4 regions of the Nocardia sp. NPDC059240 genome follow, and region 1 is predicted to be linked to each of the others. Evidence: riboswitches for the same ligand, from Rfam matches in the RefSeq annotation. Region 1 holds a riboswitch; each other region holds the start of a gene.

Region 1 (4,675 bases):
CCAGCACCTTGCGACGGTCCGTGGCATCCGGCACCCGCCGGACGAATCCGCCCTGTTCCAGCCGGTCGATGAGCCGGGTGACCGCACCGGTCGACAGTCCGGTCCGCGACGCGAGTTCGCCCGCGGTCAGCGATCCGGCCAGGGCGATGAGGTTCAGCGCGAAGAAGTCGGTGGCCCCCAAGCCGAGCGCGGACGCGGCGGCCTGGGCGATGACGGCCTGCGCAGTGACGTATTCGCGGTACGGCCCTTCGAGCCGATCCATTGACGGTTGTGGGTGGGAGGACTTAGATTTATCTGCGTTCATGCAACTACTTCCTCCACTCAGATACTTTGCCGGTGCAGGAAAGGATAGCGCGACCATGCCGAATACCGCCGCTGACACATCCCTGATCCCGATTCTCATCGCCGCGGCCGAGGACCTCGAGCCCGCCGAAAAGCGCTTTCTGACAGACGAACTCGCGATGCGCATGCTGCCCGCGGGCCTGCGGCCGCTGGTGCGGCTCCCGGCCGGGCGGCGGCTGTTGCGCGCGGTCATGAACCGCGAGGGAGTCGGCGCGTGGGAGAGTCTCGCCTGCCGCAAACGATATTTCGACGACCGGACCGTGGCCGCGATCGCCGAGGGCATCGAGGCGGTCGTGGTGCTCGGTGCGGGACTCGACACCAAGGCGCTGCGCTTGGCCGCACCCGCCGGAATTCCCGCCTTCGAAGTGGATCTGCCGATCAATATTGCCCAGAAGCGCAAGCGGATTCCGCTGCCCGACAGCGTGACCCAGGTGCCGATCGACTTCGAGACCGACGATCTCGCCACCGTATTGATCGAGCACGGATACCGATTCGACGCGCGGACTCTCTTCCTCTGGGAAGGGGTTACGCAATACCTGACCGAACCCGCTGTCCGAGCGACTCTTTCAGTTCTCGGCAAGGCAGCGACCGGTAGCGAGCTCATCTTCAGCTATGTCCGGCAAGACTTTCTGGACGGCACCAACCTTCAGGGCTGCGCTCCCACCTACCGCAGATTCGTTGCGCGACAGCCGCTCTGGCATTTCGGCCTGCAACCGGATCAGGTCTCGGCACTACTGGCGGATTACGGTTGGCACGAGATCGAGCAGGCGGGCGGACCGGAGCACACCGCGAGCTATCTGACTCCGATCGGGCGCGAGATCCGAGTGCCCGACCTCGAGCGGTGCGTATCGGCGCGCAAATCGTGACGGCGGACGCCCGGACCGGGAGGGGTTGACAAGTCCGCGCGGCATCTGCCAGTGTCTCCAATCAGGTCATGAGTACCAGCACTAAGCCCTGGCTAGCTGGTCGGCAACCCTCCTCCGCGGTGGGGTGCTCCAGGTGACGACCGGGCCGCCGCCCGACCGGGCGCGGCAAGCGCGGACTCTCGATCACTTGCCCTCTTGAAGGGGATACAGCTCGATCGTGTGTCCATGAATCCGATGGGATTTCGTGATGACCGCATTCGCCGACCAGACCTGTGCCCCCCTCGCCACCGTGTCCGGCTGTGATCTCCAGGTGCCGCTCGTACAGGGCGGCACCATCGGCTACGCCAACTTCGACTACGCCGCCAGCGCTCCCGCGCTGAAGCAGGTCACCGATCGCGTCGCCGAGCTACTGCCGTTCTATGCCAGCGTGCACCGGGGCGCGGGCTACGCCTCCCGGGTCTCCACCGACTGCTACGAGTCGGCCCGCGGCTCGGTCGCCCGCTTCCTGAACGCGGCCGACGACCAGGTCGTCGTCTTCACCCGCAACACCACCGACTCGCTGAACCTGCTGGCCTCCTGTGTGCCCGGCGACACCGTGGTACTGGATGTCGAGCATCACGCCAACTTCCTGCCCTGGACCCGGCACGGCCGCCGGGTGGTGGCCGTCGCCGACACCATCGAGGAGACCATTCAGCGCGTCGTCGCCGAGCTGTGCTCGAAACCCGCTGCGCTGCTGGCGGTTACCGGTGCCTCCAATGTGACCGGCGAACTGCTGCCGCTGGAGCGGCTGGCCTGGATCGCCCACCAGTGCGGCACCCGCATCCTGGTCGACGCGGCCCAGCTGGCCCCGCACCGCCGCATCGATCTGCAGACCGCCGGCATCGACTACCTGGCCTTCTCCGGCCACAAGGCGTACGCACCGTTCGGCGCGGGCGTGCTGGTCGGCCGCCGCGACTGGCTCGACAAGGCCGAGCCGTACCTGGCCGGTGGCGGCGCGGTGCGCTCGGTGACCACCGACGGCGTCGAGTGGGCCCCGGCCCCGCAGCGTCACGAGGCCGGTTCCCCGAACGTGCTGGGCGTGGCCGCCCTGGCCGCCGCCTGCGACGCCCTCGCCGATCTGGACGAGACCACCGTCATCGAGCACGAGCAGTACCTCACCCACCGCCTGCGCTACGGCCTGAAAACCGTTCCGGGCGTGAACTTCCTGCGTATCTGGCGTGACAGCACCGACGCCGTCGGCATCGTCGCCTTCACCGTCGACGGCTTCGAGCCCGGCCAGGTGGCCGCCTACCTCTCGGCCGAGCACGGCATCGGCGTCCGCGACGGCCGCTTCTGCGCGCACCCGCTGCTGGCCCGCCTCGGCGTGGACGCGGCCCTGCGCGCCAGCATCGGCCTCGGCACCACCGCCGCCGACGTGGACCGCCTCATCGACGCCATCTCCACCCTGGTCGAAAACGGCCCCGCCTGGAATTACGGCCGCACCGAAGGACATTGGAACCCGGTCCCCGAAACCCGCCCGTTCGGCAACTCGGCCGACGGCGCGGCCCCCTGCGGCTTCTGAACTACGGCACGAGATAGCGGGCCGCGAGGTCTTCGATGACCGGATCGTCATCGGCCACGGCGTCCAGCAGTTCGAGGTCCTCGCGGACCGAGAGCTGCCGGGCATCGTCCAGATCCGCATCTATCGGCCCGTCCTCGGCGAGTTGCCGGACCAGCTTCTCCCGCACACGCTCCCGCAGCGAATCGCTCATACGCAGAGCATGCCCCGACTAAACGGGTGCGATCCAGCTTCCCCACGGTGTGTTCCGCACAACGGTGAACACGATCAGAAATGCCAGTGCCACCCACAATGCCGGTTTGGGCAGTACCTGCGGTAGCCGCGGCGGCATCGGCTTACCCCGCCACCCCGCCACCAGCCAGGTCACCCACCAAGCCGTGAATCCCAGTGTCAGCGGCAGCAGCAGCAGATTGCTGTGGATGGCATCGAGCACATGCCCCTCGGTGAGATTGTGCAGCCCGCGCAGCCCGCCGCACCCGGGACACCACCACCCGGTGAGCTCATAGAAGGGGCAGTACCCGTACGCCCCACTCACGTGCGGATCCCGGAAATGCAGCAACGCCAGCCCGCCGGCCACCGCCCCGCCCGCCAACAGCGGCGCCCCGAGGCCGAGCCACCGCGAACGCGCGGGCGATTGGGTCACTGCTGCCGTGGTATCCACGACCACCAACGGTAGCCGCACCGGCCCCCACCTGCCAGGTCGCACTGAACTTCGCACCCCACCCGGCCAAGCGCGCTTGGGTATGCTGCCCCGGCCATCGTTTTCGAGTCGGGGGAATTCCACTCATGCCACAAAACCAAGGCGGCAACAAGATTCGCGGCATTCTGGCCGCGGTCGGAGCCGTCGCAGTTCTTATTCTCATCCGGGTCGGGGTCCGGCTGATCGACGGTGTCTTCGGCATCATCGGCCTGCTGGTCTTCATCCTCATCTGCGTGGGCGCCTATTTCGCGCTCAAGAAGAGGGGGCAATCCACGACCACCGCGTCGAGTTTCGCTCCCGCCTATACCCAGGCCCCGAGCCCCTACGACCACCAGAACACTCCCGCCCAGGGTTATCCGGCACCGTCCGGGTACCTCCCGCCACCCGCGGGCGCACCGAACCAGGGATATCCGCCGCCTCCGAGTGGTCCGGGCTACCCGGCCCCGCAGCCGGGCTATCCCGCACCGGGCGGACAGTTCGCTCCCCAGGGTCCGGCTCAGGGCTACGCCCCCGCACCGCAGGGTTATCCCACCCGGGCGAACGGGCCCGCGCCGCAGCCGAATCAGGCCGGCCCGCACGGCTATCCGACGCAGCCGAGCGGATATCAGCAGCAGGGCTACCAGCCGGGTTACTCGCAGACGCCGCCGAACTACCCACCGCAGCAGCGGTAAGTCGTTCCGACTGCATTGTTTTCGCGGTCCGCGTCGTGTTGGTCTCGACGCGGACCGCTGTCGTTCTCTGCAAGGGTGAAATCCGGGCGTCAGCGAATGGGTGCGCGTTCGACGACCGGTGCGGTGAGCACGCCCGCGAGCATGTCGACGATTTCACCCCAGGACGCCACGTCCCCCGCCGCCACCCGTCCGGCCTCGACTGCCCGTTCGTGATCGGCGAGCAGCGCGAACAGCACCGTGGGCAGCGCCCGTAATCGCCTCAGCCGCAGCGGTTTCGGCAGCTCGGTGAGCCGGCCTTCCAGTTGCCGCATGATCACCCGCACCGAGGTGCGCCGCGCGGAGTCCAGGTTGGCGGCATCGGTGACCGCCGGGTGGGTGTGGATCTGTTCGAGAAACCGCGCGTAGTGGTGGATCCCGTGCCGATCGCTCAGTTCCAGCATGGGAATGACCAGCGCCTCGAGCAGGTCGTGCACCCCGGTCGCGCCGGCTCCGGCCTGTTCGGCGAGCAGTTCCAGCCGCCGCACCTCCAGGGTGGCGA
Region 2 (4,675 bases), on a different contig from region 1:
CCGCGGTCTTCCGCTCCGCGAACAGCTGCTCGATCTGCTCGAGCTCGGCCACCATCGGGACCCCGGCGAAGCCCAGCCCGGCCACCTTGTTGAGCGGCGAACCCTCCTCGGCGAAGGCGGCCACCCCGCCCGCGACCGGAATCACGAACCCGGCCGTAGCGCCGAGCCGCGCCGCCGCGGCCCCACCGCCCTTGCTGATCAACTCCGCCTCGACCCGCTCGATGCGCGCCGCCAGCTCCGTCCCGCAGAAAAATGTGCCCTGGTCACCAGCCATGCCCGCCAGCCTAATTCGCGCGGCCGCGAGATCGCCTTCGCTTTTCGGCGCGGCCGCCGATGAACACCGGCCGCGATCGCTGTCGTCACGATCGCCGAGCTGAACGTGCGCCGCCGGGTATCGGCGCGCCGACGTTGGACGAGCCCGCACGCGCCGGCGGTGATAGCCCGCGGCGGTAGGGCTGTGGGGGAAGCGGGTCGGTGGTGCCGGGCGGGGAATCGGCGGGCCGTAGGGTCGGGGGGTGGCTTTTGATCGTGCGACCGGACCGGCGGGCGGCCTCGTGGTGGGGTTCGACCTGGATATGACGCTGATCGATTCGCGGCCGGGGATCGCGGCGGTGTGGGATGCGGTGGCCGCGAAAACCGGCGTGCCGATCGACTCCGAGCTGGTGGTGTCGCGGCTCGGGCCGCCGCTGGCGGATGAGGCGGCGCAATGGTTTCCCGAGCACGAGGTGCCGGGGATCGTGGCCATGTACCGGGAGTTCTACCCGGACCTGGCGGTACAACCCTCGGAGAACCTGCCCGGTGTCGTCGACGCTCTCGCGGCCGTGCACCAGGCGGGCGGGCGGGTACTGGTGATCACGGCCAAGAACGAACCGCACGCGCAGCTGCACCTGGATCACCTCGGCCTCGAGGTGGATGAGCTGGTCGGCGGGGCGTGGGCGGAGGAGAAGGGGGAGGTGCTGCGGGAGCGCGGGGCCTCGATCTATGTGGGGGACCACCTCGGGGATGTGCGCGCGGCCAAGGTGGCCGACGCTGTCTCGGTGGCCGTGACCACCGGCCCCTATGCGGCCGAAGAGCTGTCGGCAGCCGGGGCCGATGTGGTGCTTGATGACCTCACCGAGTTCCCGGCGTGGCTGGCCGGCCACCTGGGCGGATAGAACGCGCCGGAATGACGAGGTGGAGGCGACGGCTACAGCGGGGGCGCGAGGGCGAGGGTGACCGCGTGGGCGGGGTCTAGGGCAGGGAGGGTGGCGTCGACGGGTTTGCCTTCGGCGTCGTGGATTCGCCAGCCGTGGAGGGAGATGACGCGGGTGGCGCGGTGGTTGGCGAGGGCCAGTTCGGAGAGGGTGCCCCAGGAGCCGCCGATGATGATGACGGCGTCGGCGGAGGCGATGAGGATGGCGTTTCGGGCTTCGCCCATGTTCGTGTAGAGGACTGCGGAGAGGCCGGGGCAGGCTGTGGCGCGGTCGGTGTCGGGGCGGATGCCGATGACGAGTCCGCCTGCGCGGGAAGCGCCTTCGGTGACGGCGGCCATGACGCCGGTGCCGCCGCCGCAGAGGACCGTCGCACCCGCGGTGGCGAGGAGGCGGCCTACTTCGCGGGCGGCCGCGGCGTCGCGAGGGGTGCAGTCGCGGGGGCCGCAGACGGCTATTTGCAGTGGTGGCAAGGGTTTTCCTGTCGTCGGTGTGCCGCGGTGGTCGTTCGGGGAGACGGGGTTGTTGGCATCAGGCTGATTCGAATCCTGTCGTCTTCCCGGTGGACACGGCTACCTTTTGCCCACGGTCACGAGTATCAGCATGTTCGAGCCCCGGCTCGCTGATCGGCAACCCTCGCTTGGCGGTGGGGTGCCCCGGGTGACGACCAGGTGGTGTCGTTCGCGGGCATCGCAAGCGCTAACAGGCCGTGCGTGGCAGTCACGGTCGTGTCCCCATGCCCGGTTGGCGAGCCGGCGCGGAGTGTAGAGGTTGCAATGAGCAGGTACTGGTCCCGTGGTTTCGGCCGGGTGGCGGTGGGTGTCGCGGCGGCGGCTCTGGTGGCGGGACTGGCCTCGGCCTGCTCCAACGACTCATCCGGAAGTAGCTCGGACACCGTGTATTTCGGCGTTTCGGGTCCGAAGACGGGTGGCTCTGCCGAATACGGGCGGCTCTGGCAGCAGGGTTTCGATCTGGCGTTGGACGAGATCAATGCCAATGGCGGGATCAATGGCAAGAAGGTCGCGCTGAAATGGGAGGATTCGCAGTCGGATCCGAAGCAGACCGTGCCGATCGCGACCAAGTTCGTGGGCGATCAGTCGATCATCGCCGAGCTGGGTGACTTCTCCTCGCCGGCCTCCATCGCGGCCTCGCCGGTGTACAACCGCGGCAAGCTGGTGCAGTACGGCTTCACCAATTCCTCGGTCGATTTCACCAAGGGCGGCGACTATTCGTGGAGCCCGTCCATCACGTTGGATGTGTTCCAGGAGCGCAATGCCGAATGGGTGAAGTCGAAGGCCAAGAAGGTTTCGGTGGTCTACCTCGAAACCGACTGGGGCAAGCAGGCTTTCCAGTTCTTCCAGCAGTTCGCCAAGGAGAAGGGCATCGAGATCGCCTACTCTTCCTCGATTCTGCCGGACTCGCAGGACTTCCGGCCGGTGCTGATCAAGGGCCGCGACGCCAACCCGGACGCGTTCGTGCACCTGGGTTACGGTCCGGACGGCGCGCTGGTCGTCAAGCAGCTGCGTGATGTCGGGTTCAACGGCCAGTTCTTCGGCGGCCAGAACACCCCGCAGTTCATCGATCTGGCGGGCAAGGCGGCCGAGGGCGACATCGTGAACGGCGTGTTCACCCCGTCGGATCCGAGCCCGAAGATCCAGAGCTTCACCACCAAGTTCAAGGCCAAGTTCAACACCGATCCGGGTGACTTCAATGTCTACGCCTACGACGCGCTCAACACCCTGGTGAAGGCGGCCAAGTTCGGCGGCGCGACTCGGGAGGGCGTGCTGAAGGGGCTGCGCGAGGTCAAAGACTTCGACGGAATCGGCCTGGGCACCTTCGCCTTCGATCAGCAGACGCGGCGGCCGAGCGGGGTGAAGCCGATCGAGCTGATCCTGCAGAACGGCAAGTTCCTGCCGGTCGGAAGCAATAAGTAGATGTTCGACACGCTTATCGCGGGTCTGGTCCACGGCAATGCGTACGCGCTCATCGCCGTGGGCATCACCCTGATCTTCGGGGTCAGCAATGTCATCAACTTCGCGCACGGCTCGATCTTCGCGTTCGGGTCGGTGCTGGGCTGGTGGCTGATCGCCCAGCACGGGCTGGCCTGGTGGGCCGCGCTGGCCGTGGTGGTCGTCGCGACCGCGCTGGTCGGCATCGCCATCGACGTGCTGGCGGTGCGGCCGCTGCGCCGCGCCCCGGCCATTGCCGCGCTGCTGGCGACGGTGGCGGTCGGGCTGATCATCGAGAACGTGGTCGCCCTGGTGTTCGGGCCGGATACCCGGCCGTTCCCACAGGTGTTGCCCACCAACAATATTCGGGTGGGCGGGGTGCGATTGGGCACCTCGGACGTGGTCATGTTCGCCATCACCCTGACGGTGATGGCCGGGCTGTGGGCGTTCCTGCGCTACAGCCGCCACGGCCTGGCCATCCGCGCCACCGCGCAGGATCCCGATGCCGCCGCGCAGATGGGGATCGGCGTGGGGCGGGTGCAGTCGCTGGCCTTCGCCATCGCGTCCGGATTGGGCGGGCTGGCAGGCATTTTCGTCGGCCTCTACAACTCGAATATCTCCCCGACCTCCGGCGGCATCGTCGGCATGACCGGGTTCGTGGCCGCCACCATCGGCGGGCTGGGTTCGATTCCGGGCGCGGTGGTGGGCGGTTTCGTGCTGGGGCTGGTGGAGGCGTTCGGCATCTACTGGTTCGGGGACGGGTACCGCGATCTCATCACCTTCGGGCTGCTGGTGATCTTCCTCGTGTTGCGGCCGGGCGGGCTGCTCGCACGGCCGCCCGCCATCGAATCCGAGCCCATGACCGGCACCTTCCTCGGGGCGGGCCGGGAACTGCGGGTGCGTTGGTGGCATGCGTTGATCGCGCTCGGTATTGCGGGCGTGGGAATTCCGTTGGTGGCCAACGACTACGGCATTTCGGTGGGCACTCAGATCCTGGCGTACGCGATCATCGCCGTCTCCATGACGCTGGTGGCGGGGTCGGCGGGACAGCTGGCCATCGGTCAGGCCGGGCCGATCGCCATCGGCGCGTATACCTCTGCGGTGCTTACGGTTTCGCACGGGTGGGCGTTTCTGCCCGCCATCATCGCGGCGGGAATCGTTGCCGCCGTAGTGTCCTCGGCGCTGGCCGCGCCGCTGTGGCGGCTGGGCGGCCACTATGTGGCCATCGCGACCCTGGGCATCGGCATCGTGACGGTGGCGATCATCCGCAACTGGGAGTCGGTGACGCGCGGCAGTTACGGCATCTTCGGGATTCCGGCACCGAAGATATTCGGCTACGAATTCACCACGCACACCGACATTTTCCGGCTGGAGCTGGTGGTGCTGGCGATCGCAATCGCGGTGATCGTCGGGGTGCAGCGGTCCCGGTTGGGGATCGCCATCCGGGCGATCGGCGCGGACGAGGTGGCGGCGCGGTCGGCGGGTGTGCCGGTGCGCGACTACAAGGCGCTGGCCTTCGCGGTCGCGGCGTTCTTC
Region 3 (4,675 bases), on a different contig from region 1:
TCGCCCTTGGTGTGGCCGATGAGGCCGACCGGGCCGCGCTTGATCCAGCCGGTCACATAGGTTGCGGGCGCGTAGCGATCAGCGCCGTCCGCGTCCTCGTCGACCAGCACGCGGCCGGCCTCGTTGGGGACGGTGCCGGCCTGGTCGTCGAAGGGCAGGGCCGGGATGTTCTGCGACAGGTAGCCGACCGCGCGATACACGGCCTGGATGTCCCAGTCCTTGAATTCGCCGGTGCCCTTGCAGTTTCCGGTGCCGTCGAGCTGGGTGCGCTCGGTGCGCAGGCCCACAACCTTGCCGTCCGCGCCGAGGATCTCCGAGGGGTTCTCGAAGAAGTGCAGGAACAGCTTGTGCGGGCGGTTGCCGACATCGCGAATGGCCCACTGCTCCAACGTATTGCAGATCATGTCGACCTGCTTGGAGTGGCGGCGCGCGGCTTCGGAGCCCTCGTCGTAGTCGATGTCCTCAGGATCGACGATGACCTCGATGGTCGGCGAGTGGTCGAGTTCGCGCAGTTCCAGGGGGGTGAACTTGGCCTGGGCGGGACCGCGGCGACCGAAGACGTGCACTTCCAGCGCCTGGTTGGCCAGCAGGCCCTCGTAGACGTTCGGCGGGATCTCGGTCGGCAGCAGTTCGTCACCGGTCTTGGCCAGCACGCGCGCCACGTCCAGGGCGACGTTGCCGACGCCGAGCACGGCGACCTTCTGCGCGTCCAGCGGCCAGGTGCGCGGCACGTCCGGGTGTCCGTCGTACCAGGACACGAAGTCCGCGGCGCCGAAGGAGCCGTCGAGGTCGATGCCCGGAACCTCCAGGGCGCGGTCGGCATTGGCGCCGGTGGAGAAGATGACCGCGTCGTAGAACTGCCGCAGGTCCTCGAGGGTGATGTCGACGCCGTAGTCGATATTGCCGAGCAGACGGACCTGGTCCTTGTCGAGGACCTTGTGCAGCGCGGTGATGATGCCCTTGATGCGCGGGTGATCGGGGGCGACGCCGTAGCGGATGAGACCGAAGGGCGCGGGCATGCGCTCGTAGAGGTCGATGCTGACCCCGTCGAACCCGGTGGGTGCGTCGGACTTCATCAAGGCATCGGCGGCATAGATACCGGCCGGTCCTGCGCCCACGATCGCAATGCGTAGCGGGCGGGTCGCTGCACTCTGTTCGGTCATTTTTCCGCGCACCCTTTGGGTCGAAACCAACTTGCCGTCAAAACTTAGCCGTCGTTCTTAGCTTAGGCTAAGTTGACGCCCGGACTTCAGGTGCCATCATCGGCCCCCGACGCTGCAGCGTTGCTGCGTTGTCCTGCTATTCCCGCGCCTCGGGCGGGAAATTCTGCTGATTCTATGCGATGGCATTCGAGGTCCCTCGCACCGACCAGGCATGATCTACCCATGAGCGACGCGGAGGAGACAGTCGAGGATCCGGTCCAGTTCGATCAGAACGAGACGCGGAGCATGTGGCCATTCCTGGTCGCGGCCGGTCTCATCGCGTTCGTGATCCTGGGCATCGTGATCGCCACCCTGGTCTCGCCGGTTGAGAAGAATGTCACAGATACCGATCGGCTTTCCGCACCCGCGGGCAACTTCATCAAGTACCGCAGCGACAACGGCAAGTACGAACCGAGCTTGGCCTGCAAGGGATTCGACGAGAACAACTCGCCGCTCAAGATTGCCGTCGAGACCGGCGGCCCGATCAGCTTCGACGCGCTGAAGGACCCCGTCATCGACGGCGACAAGGCCACGGCGCAGGTCAGTTTCAGCGCCGGTGGCGCCCAGACCACCTCCACCTGGCACTTCACCAAAGAGAATTCCCGCTGGTTGGTCTGCAGTTCGTGACAAGGTCCGAAGTCCGGCGAACCGTTTGACACGAGTGCCGGTTTTTCGGCACTCTCATCCCAGGTCATGAGTATCAGCGTCAAGCCCCGGCTCGCTGATCGGCAACCCTCCTCCGCGGTGGGGTGCTCCGGGTGACGACCTGGCCACGCACCGAGCAGCGGTGCGGCAAGTGCGGATTCACAGGAGGTACAGGTGAACTACGCGGGTGACATCACGCCGAAGCAGGCGTGGGAGTTGTTGCGCGACAATCCGGATGCGGTGCTGGTGGATGTCCGCACCGAAGCGGAGTGGCGTTTCGTCGGGGTGCCCGACACCAATGGCATCGGCCGGCCGACCGCGCTGATCGAATGGGTGGACGCCACCGGCGCGCCCAATGCGCGGTTCGTGGACCAGTTGCGGCAGGCTCTTGCGGCGCGCCCGCAGGATTCGGACGCCCCGGTGCTGTTCATCTGCCGCTCGGGCCAGCGCTCCATCGGCGCGGCCACCGCGGCCACCACCGTCGGCATCTCCCCGTCCTTCAATGTGGTCGACGGGTTCGAGGGTGCACTGGACGGCCAGGGTCATCGCGGCAGCACCGGCTGGCGCGCCGACGGACTCCCGTGGAGGCAGTCATGATCACCGGCGGTTCCTTCGAAAAGCCGCTCCCCGAGGGCGTCGGCCCGGCCACGCAGGCCGTGCGCGGCGGCACCCGGCGTTCCGGCTTCGACGAGACCTCCGAGGCGCTGTTCCTCAATTCGGGTTTCGTCTACGAGAGCGCCGAGGCCGCGGAAGCGTCCTTCACCGGCGATATCGAGCACTTCGTCTACTCCCGCTACGGCAACCCGACGGTCGCCATGTTCGAGGAGCGGCTGCGCCTGATCGACGGCGCGGAAGCCTGTTTCGCGACCGCCTCGGGCATGTCCGCGGTGTTCACCGCGCTGGGCGCGCTGGTGGCCGCCGGCGACCGCCTGGTCGCGGCGCGCAGCCTGTTCGGCTCCTGCTTCGTGGTGGCCAACGAGATCCTGCCGCGCTGGGGCGTGGAGACCGTCTTCGTCGACGGTGAGGATCTGGACCAGTGGGAGCAGGCGCTGTCGGTGCCGACCACGGCCGTCTTCTTCGAGACCCCTTCGAATCCGATGCAGACCCTCACCGATGTGCGCGCGGTCTCCGATCTCGCGCACGCGGCGGGCGCGAAGGTGGTGCTGGACAACGTTTTCGCCACCCCGCTGTTGCAGCGCGGTTTCGATCTGGGCGCGGACATCACCGTCTACTCGGGCACCAAGCACATCGACGGCCAGGGCCGGGTGCTCGGCGGCGCGATCCTTGGACCGCAGGACTACATCGACGGTCCGGTCAAGAACCTGATGCGCCACACCGGTCCGGCGCTGAGCCCGTTCAATGCCTGGACGCTGCTCAAGGGCCTCGAGACCATGCCGCTGCGGCTGCGTCAGTCGGTGGATTCGGCGCTGAAGATCGCGCAGTTCCTGGAGGACCACCCGGCCGTGGCGTGGGTGAAGTACCCCTTCCTGTCCTCGCACCCGCAGTACGAGCTGGCCAAGCGGCAGATGTCGGGCGGCGGCACGGTGATCACCTTCGAGCTGAAGGCTCCCGAGAACGAGGCCAAGAAGCGCGCTTTCGAGGTGCTCAACCGGTTGCGCATCATCGATATCTCCAACAACCTCGGTGACGCCAAGACCCTGATCACCCACCCGGCCACCACCACGCATCGCGCGATGGGTCCGGAAGGCCGTGCGGCCGTGGGCATCACGGACGGGGTCGTGCGCATCTCCATCGGCCTCGAAGATGTCGAAGACCTGCTGGGCGACCTGGACCACGCCCTGAGCTGACGAATACCGAAATGGCCGGAACCCAGCGGGTTCCGGCCATTTGTCGTTTCCGGGGGCAAAGTTATTGACAGCATGCTGTCAAATATGACAGCATGCTGTCATGATGAAAACAGTTCACATGGCCGTCTACGACACCTTCTCGGACTGGGAGGTCGGGCATGCGACCGCGCACATCAATCGCGAACTCTGGCACCGGGAACCCGGCACCTGGCAGGTGAAAACCGTTGGGATCAGCACCGATCCGGTCACATCGATGGGTGGCATGCGGATCGTGCCCGATATCGCACTCGCGGATCTGAAGCCCGCCGACAGCGCGATGCTGATCCTGCCCGGACTGGCGACCGAATTCGATCCGGCCAGCCCGATCACGATCTTCGCGGGCAAGGCGCGAGAATTCCTGACCGCCGGCGTCCCGGTCGCCGCCATCTGTGGGGCCACCTTCGGACTCGCCAAGGAAGGGCTGTTCGACGAGCGTCCGCACACCAGCAACGATCCGGGTTACCTGTCCATGAGCGGATATTCGGGCGGCGAGCATTACGTAGCGGAGACCGCGGTGACCGACGGTGATCTGATCACCGCGACCGGCACCCGCCCCGTCGACTTCGCCCGCGCGATCTTCGCCCGGCTCGGCATCTTCGAGCCGCACGTGCTCGAGGCTTGGTACAAGCTCTACGGAAACAATGATCCGGCAGGCTTTTACGAGCTGTTCGAGTACGAACAGCAGCGCGCGGCAGCCGCGCAGTGACTCGCGCCGACGAGCAGCCGACTCGCACCGATCAGCAACTCTTCGCCACCGCGGCGGTCACCTCGTTCAAGTTGAACGGCCAATTCCTTGCGGTCGCCGAGGAATTGGCCAAGCCCGCCGGGATCACCGTGGCCTGGTGGCAGGTGCTGGGCGCGGTGATCCGCGAGCCTCTGCCGGTCGCGGGTATCGCGCGCGAGATGGGCATCACGCGTCAGAGCGTGCAACGGGTGGCGGATCTACTGGTGGACAAGGGGTTCGCCGAGTATCGGCCGAAT
Region 4 (4,675 bases), on a different contig from region 1:
CTGCTCGAGCCGGACAGCAGCCTAATTGTGCGTTACCACTTGGCGATCGGCTACCCGCACCGACGACACACCGGGAGGAAACGCGGAAAACGACACCCACCCGGCCAATACAGACCGACCAGTTATGCTGCAGCGATGGCAGCAGATCCGACCGGTAAGTCCGGAGTACGCACCCGCGCTCTCGCCCTCGGTGGCCTGCTGCTCGGTACCGGCACCTTGCATTTCGTCATCCCGAAGTTCTTCGACGGGTTGATCCCGCCCGAGCTGCCGGGCGAACCCCGCACCTACACCCAGGTTTCGGGCGTGGCCGAACTGACCGCGGGCACGCTGCTGCTGGTCCCCCGCACCCGCAGCCTCGGCGCGCGCCTCGCGGTGCTCATCTTCCTCGCCGTCTTCCCGGGCAACCTGCAGATGCTGCGCGTCTGGTGGCCCAGCGATATGCCGATGGTCATGAAACTCGGTGCCGTGCTGCGGCTTCCGCTGCAGATTCCGATGGTGACCACCGCGCGCAGGGTGTACCGCGACGCGCGGTGATCGACCGGTTCAGTCCCGGGTCACGAACTCGTCGAAGACCGGGTCGGGCAGTTTGAGCTGGGCGTGAATATCACCGCCCAGCCCGAAATGTCCTATCGCGCCGCCGTAGTTCTGCTGATAGCTCTGCCAGAGCACCACCACGCTGATGATCCGGTTCGCTCCCGGTAACGCCGGATCCGGGAACGGGTTGGGCAGCACGGCCCGGTAGGTCGCCGTCCCGTCCGCATCGGTGATGAAGACATTCGGGACACCCAGCGGCCCGGGCCGGGTCGGTGCGTCCCGGTCCAAGTCCTTGGCACGCAAGGACATCACCGTGTAGAGCGAGTCCGGGATGAGCCCGCTGAACTCGAACCGGAACTCACCGTGGCGAGCCTCCTCGTCGACCGTCACCTCCAGGGTGCCGCGTGCCTTCAGCCACTCCCCCAGCGTCACCGCCGTGGTGAGCTTGCGCCCGTCCTCCGGTCGGATATCCGGAATCGGTGTCTCGTGGAACGGGTAGCTCGGCCGCCGCACCGTATCGGCGTCCGGCCGCTGGTCGGGGGCGAACACCATCGGATAGTTGTTGGCGGGCAAGGGCAGTGGCAGCGTGTGCAGCACGCTCCCGGCGTCCGCGTCCGGCAGTTCCTCGGGCAGTTCCCGCACGATCGTGTACGCCGCCAGGTCACCGAACTTCGGTACGGCGGTGTCGGCGGCGACGATGGCCCGCCCCCACCGCCGGGTGACCGTCCCGTCCGGACCCGGCACGGTGAGGTAGCCGACGACGATGAAATTGCCGTCAGCGTCCAGGACTTCGCTCGGCGGATACAGCGGCCCCTGCGTGGTCGGGGTCAGGTCGTAACTCTTGCTCACCATACGGACAGTGCTTCCTGCTCGGAGAGAAGGCGACCCGGATCGTCGACGCTGTCGCCGACCCGATCGCCGAGATGAATCCACCCGGTGCTGCCACCACGGTCTGCAGAAGCATGCGCGGTGAGGACCGCGTCGTCACCGCGAAAACCCGGGTGCCCCACGGCTTGTAGGAACGGCAGATCGCTGGCGTGATCGCCGTAGCCGTAACTGTGCTCGCGGGCGATCCCGTGCTCACGCAGGTATTCGGCCACGGCGGCGGCCTTGGCATGGCCGATCATGGGCCGCCACACCTCGCCGGTCAGCACGCCCTGCTCGTCGACCACCGGGGTGGTGGCGATGACCTGGTCGGCCCCGAGCGCCGCCGCCACGGGCGCAATGGCCGCCGGGAACGATCCCGACAGCAGCACCGTGGCATGTCCCGAATCGCGGTGTGCGCGCAGTGTTTCCACCGCCTCGGCGTAGTAGCCGCCGCCTCCCGCACCGAACTGCGCGAACCAGCGTCGCCCGGCCTCGGCCAGCGCATCGGCCCGTGCCCCGCGGTAGGCCCGGTAGTAGTGCCGGTTGACCTCCTCCCGTGGTGTCCCGGCCGCGGCCCGCTGTTTGATCTCGTCGCTCAGTCGCGCGTATTCGCTGCCATCGTCACCGTTCTCGGCCAGCCAGAAGCGTTGGAAGGCGAACATGCTCTTGACGGTGATGAGGGTTTCGTCGACGTCGAAGAACGCCGCGCCGGCGGTCATGCCACTTCCAGGTAGGCCGCGATCGCCTTGGCCGCCTTGTGCCGTTCGATCTGGGAGATGCGCTCATTGGGCAGTGCGGCATAGGTGATGCGGGTGGTGGCGACGCTGCGGTCGAGCTGGCGCACATCGACCTCGATGGCGAACTCCAGCTTGGCCGGATCGGTGACCGAGATCGGAGTGAGCACCGCGTGCAGCGTGGCGGGCAGGGGAAACAGGAAGGACTTGAACTCCAATTCGATGCTGTTCCACACGATATAGAAGTGCTGTTCGGGCCAGCGGCGGCCGTACTCGAGTTCGAACGCGCCGAGGAACAGCTGCCGCACCGCCTCCACGATCACGATGCCCTGCACGTGTTCGCCGGTCTGATGGTCGAGCAGCAGTTCATTGTCGCCGTGGATGCGCAGGTCCGCCCGGAACTCGGTATCGGACTCGCGAATCAGATTGGCCAGCAGCACATTCGAGTGCTGATACTTGTGCACCTGGTGGCGCGGGGCCGGTTCGTCGACCGGTCCGCTGACCCGCAGTCCGGCCGGGGCGTGCACCAGCGCCACATGCTCGACATAGTCGAGATCGTGGCGCGTGACCCCCTGGCCGAGCCGCACGGTCAGCGGCCGGTCCGACTCCCGCCACCGGCCGCCCCGTAGCGCGGCCACCAGCCCCGACACCGTGAAGGCCCGGTCGTCCGCGGCGATGCCCCGGAAGCGGTCGGCCACCAGCAGCACCTCGCCGACGGCCACCTCCTCCGCCACCGCGGACACCGAATCGAGCTGGGCTACAGACATTTTCCCTCCGAGAGCAAACGCAAGACGCTTATGGCGACGCTCGCCGCCATCCGGTCGTCACCCGGAGCACCCCGCCGCCGTGGAGGGTTGCCGCCCAGCCAGCCGGGGCTTGACACTGGAACTCATGACCGTGATCGAAAAGTTATGCGGCCCAGGGAATTTCAGAAACAGTTTCAACCACACCGATCGAAACCCGGACACGAAGGACGCCGCTGTCCCCCGCGCTCCGATTCACTCCGCGGCAGCCACGCCCACGCGCGTCGAGGCGGCAGCCAGTGCCGCGCCCACCGCCGCCAGCACCGCGATGGCTAGCGCGACGGCCGAATAGCCGTGGTGGGCCACCAGATTGGCGATCTGCGGGCCCGCACTGGCCCCGACGAACAGGGCGAAGGTGTACAACGCCGTGGCGGTGCCCCGCGCCGCCCCCGCATGCACCGCGATCGCCTGCACCGCCGTCGGAGCCGCCACCGCGATCGCCGTGACGAATACGAACAGCCACACCGCAACCCAGACGCCGCCGAACGGCACCGCCGTGATCGCCGCCGCGCCCGCCGCGATCGCCAGAGCGACGATCAAGCGGATGGCCGGGGCGATAACGCCCAGCCGCCCGGCCAGCAACGGCACCGCCACCATGGCCGGAATCGCACTGGCGCGCAGCGCAAGCAGGGCAGCATTGCCGGACCCCACCCCCTCCGGCGGAGCGAGCTGAACACCGGTATAGATCCCCACGAACGAACCCAGAATGGCCAGGCAGCTCAGATAGAGCAACGCCAGCCGGGCCTGCCCCAGCAGAATCCCGAAAGGCGCGAAGACACTACGCACCCCGCCGACCGGCGCAGCATCCGGTACCGGCACCGCGACCGACACTGCCGACGGCGCGACCTCCGCCGCCTCGGGCACTGCCTCCGCGACCTCGACGGCCACCGGCATGCCGTCCGCCGACTCCGCACCTACCGCCGATGCCGACCTCGGTCCGGCCTCCGGTGCCCCATCCTTCGGAGCAACCCGTAATGGCGGTGGCACGGCCGCCGGCGTGGCGGCCGGCGCCTCCAGCACCACGTGGAGCAGCGCCGCCGACAGTGCGAAAGCGATTGCGCCCGCGATGAAGATCGCGTGCCAGCCGAGTGCGTTGCCGATGAGCTGGGCCAGGACCTGTGCCACCACTCCCGCTCCGAGGAAGGAGCTGGTCAGGCAGGTGAGGGCGAAGATCCTGCGCTGCGGGGCAATTCGCTCGGACAGGTAGGCGAAGGCGGCGGGGGCGAAGAAGGAAGCGGTGAGCCCCTGCAGGATTCGCGCCGACAGCCCACTCACCAATCCGGGTGCGAGCGCCACCAGCAGTGAGCTCACCACCGTCGCCAACAGCCCGCCGACAATGACCGGCCGCCGCCCCCACCGGTCCGACAGCGGCCCCGTTACCAGGAATCCCGCCCCGTAGGCGAGCCCGAACGCGGTGGTTGTCCAGGTGGCCGCAGACTTGGACGTATCCCAGTCCACCGCAAGCCGATTCAGCACCGGCAACACCGCATACAGCTGCCCGACCACCAGAATCCCGACCGCACACACGGCCGCAACCGTGCGCCCGGTCGGTGCCCATTCCGACTCGGCGGTACCGCGCACCGCGAGAGATCCATCGACCGCGGGGGCTACATCCACCTCCAGAGATACGCCCGCCGCTGCCGGTATGTCCGCCGCAGTAGATACGTCGACCTCGGAAGCCCCTTCCCCCTCTGGAGATACGTCCGCCCCGAAAGGTACGTCCACTGCCGCAGATAC

The links. Region 1 has a riboswitch for S-adenosylmethionine ahead of ACFXHA_RS09495 (aminotransferase class V-fold PLP-dependent enzyme). Riboswitches for the same ligand answer to the same signal wherever they lie in the genome.
Region 2: linked by a shared signal. The riboswitch ahead of ACFXHA_RS24995 (ABC transporter substrate-binding protein) and the one ahead of ACFXHA_RS09495 (aminotransferase class V-fold PLP-dependent enzyme) in region 1 are both predicted to bind S-adenosylmethionine.
Region 3: linked by a shared signal. The riboswitch ahead of ACFXHA_RS19265 (rhodanese-like domain-containing protein) and the one ahead of ACFXHA_RS09495 (aminotransferase class V-fold PLP-dependent enzyme) in region 1 are both predicted to bind S-adenosylmethionine.
Region 4: linked by a shared signal. The riboswitch ahead of ACFXHA_RS11750 (AfsA-related hotdog domain-containing protein) and the one ahead of ACFXHA_RS09495 (aminotransferase class V-fold PLP-dependent enzyme) in region 1 are both predicted to bind S-adenosylmethionine.

What each region holds. Positions count from the first base shown of each region.
Region 1 is NZ_JBHZAC010000002.1:825,550-830,224, forward strand. It holds gene ACFXHA_RS09485 (MarR family winged helix-turn-helix transcriptional regulator) at 1-262, opposite strand, end outside; gene ACFXHA_RS09490 (class I SAM-dependent methyltransferase) at 360-1,208, shown strand; SAM riboswitch class IV at 1,273-1,386, shown strand; gene ACFXHA_RS09495 (aminotransferase class V-fold PLP-dependent enzyme) at 1,456-2,769, shown strand; gene ACFXHA_RS09500 (hypothetical protein) at 2,771-2,959, opposite strand; gene ACFXHA_RS09505 (DUF2752 domain-containing protein) at 2,978-3,427, opposite strand; gene ACFXHA_RS09510 (hypothetical protein) at 3,553-4,137, shown strand; gene ACFXHA_RS09515 (TetR family transcriptional regulator) at 4,227-4,675, opposite strand, start outside.
Region 2 is NZ_JBHZAC010000006.1:621,585-626,259, reverse strand. It holds gene ACFXHA_RS25010 (GNAT family N-acetyltransferase) at 1-274, opposite strand, end outside; gene ACFXHA_RS25005 (HAD family hydrolase) at 516-1,154, shown strand; gene ACFXHA_RS25000 (LOG family protein) at 1,187-1,663, opposite strand; SAM riboswitch class IV at 1,778-1,895, shown strand; gene ACFXHA_RS24995 (ABC transporter substrate-binding protein) at 1,967-3,124, shown strand; gene ACFXHA_RS24990 (ABC transporter permease) at 3,125-4,675, shown strand, end outside.
Region 3 is NZ_JBHZAC010000005.1:94,571-99,245, reverse strand. It holds gene ACFXHA_RS19275 (FAD-dependent oxidoreductase) at 1-1,163, opposite strand, end outside; gene ACFXHA_RS19270 (hypothetical protein) at 1,386-1,829, shown strand; SAM riboswitch class IV at 1,892-2,007, shown strand; gene ACFXHA_RS19265 (rhodanese-like domain-containing protein) at 2,022-2,444, shown strand; gene ACFXHA_RS19260 (O-succinylhomoserine sulfhydrylase) at 2,441-3,655, shown strand; gene ACFXHA_RS19255 (DJ-1/PfpI family protein) at 3,756-4,400, shown strand; gene ACFXHA_RS19250 (MarR family winged helix-turn-helix transcriptional regulator) at 4,397-4,675, shown strand, end outside.
Region 4 is NZ_JBHZAC010000003.1:307,881-312,555, forward strand. It holds gene ACFXHA_RS11735 (hypothetical protein) at 136-534, shown strand; gene ACFXHA_RS11740 (hypothetical protein) at 544-1,386, opposite strand; gene ACFXHA_RS11745 (HAD family hydrolase) at 1,380-2,120, opposite strand; gene ACFXHA_RS11750 (AfsA-related hotdog domain-containing protein) at 2,117-2,902, opposite strand; SAM riboswitch class IV at 2,922-3,032, opposite strand; gene ACFXHA_RS11755 (MFS transporter) at 3,134-4,519, opposite strand.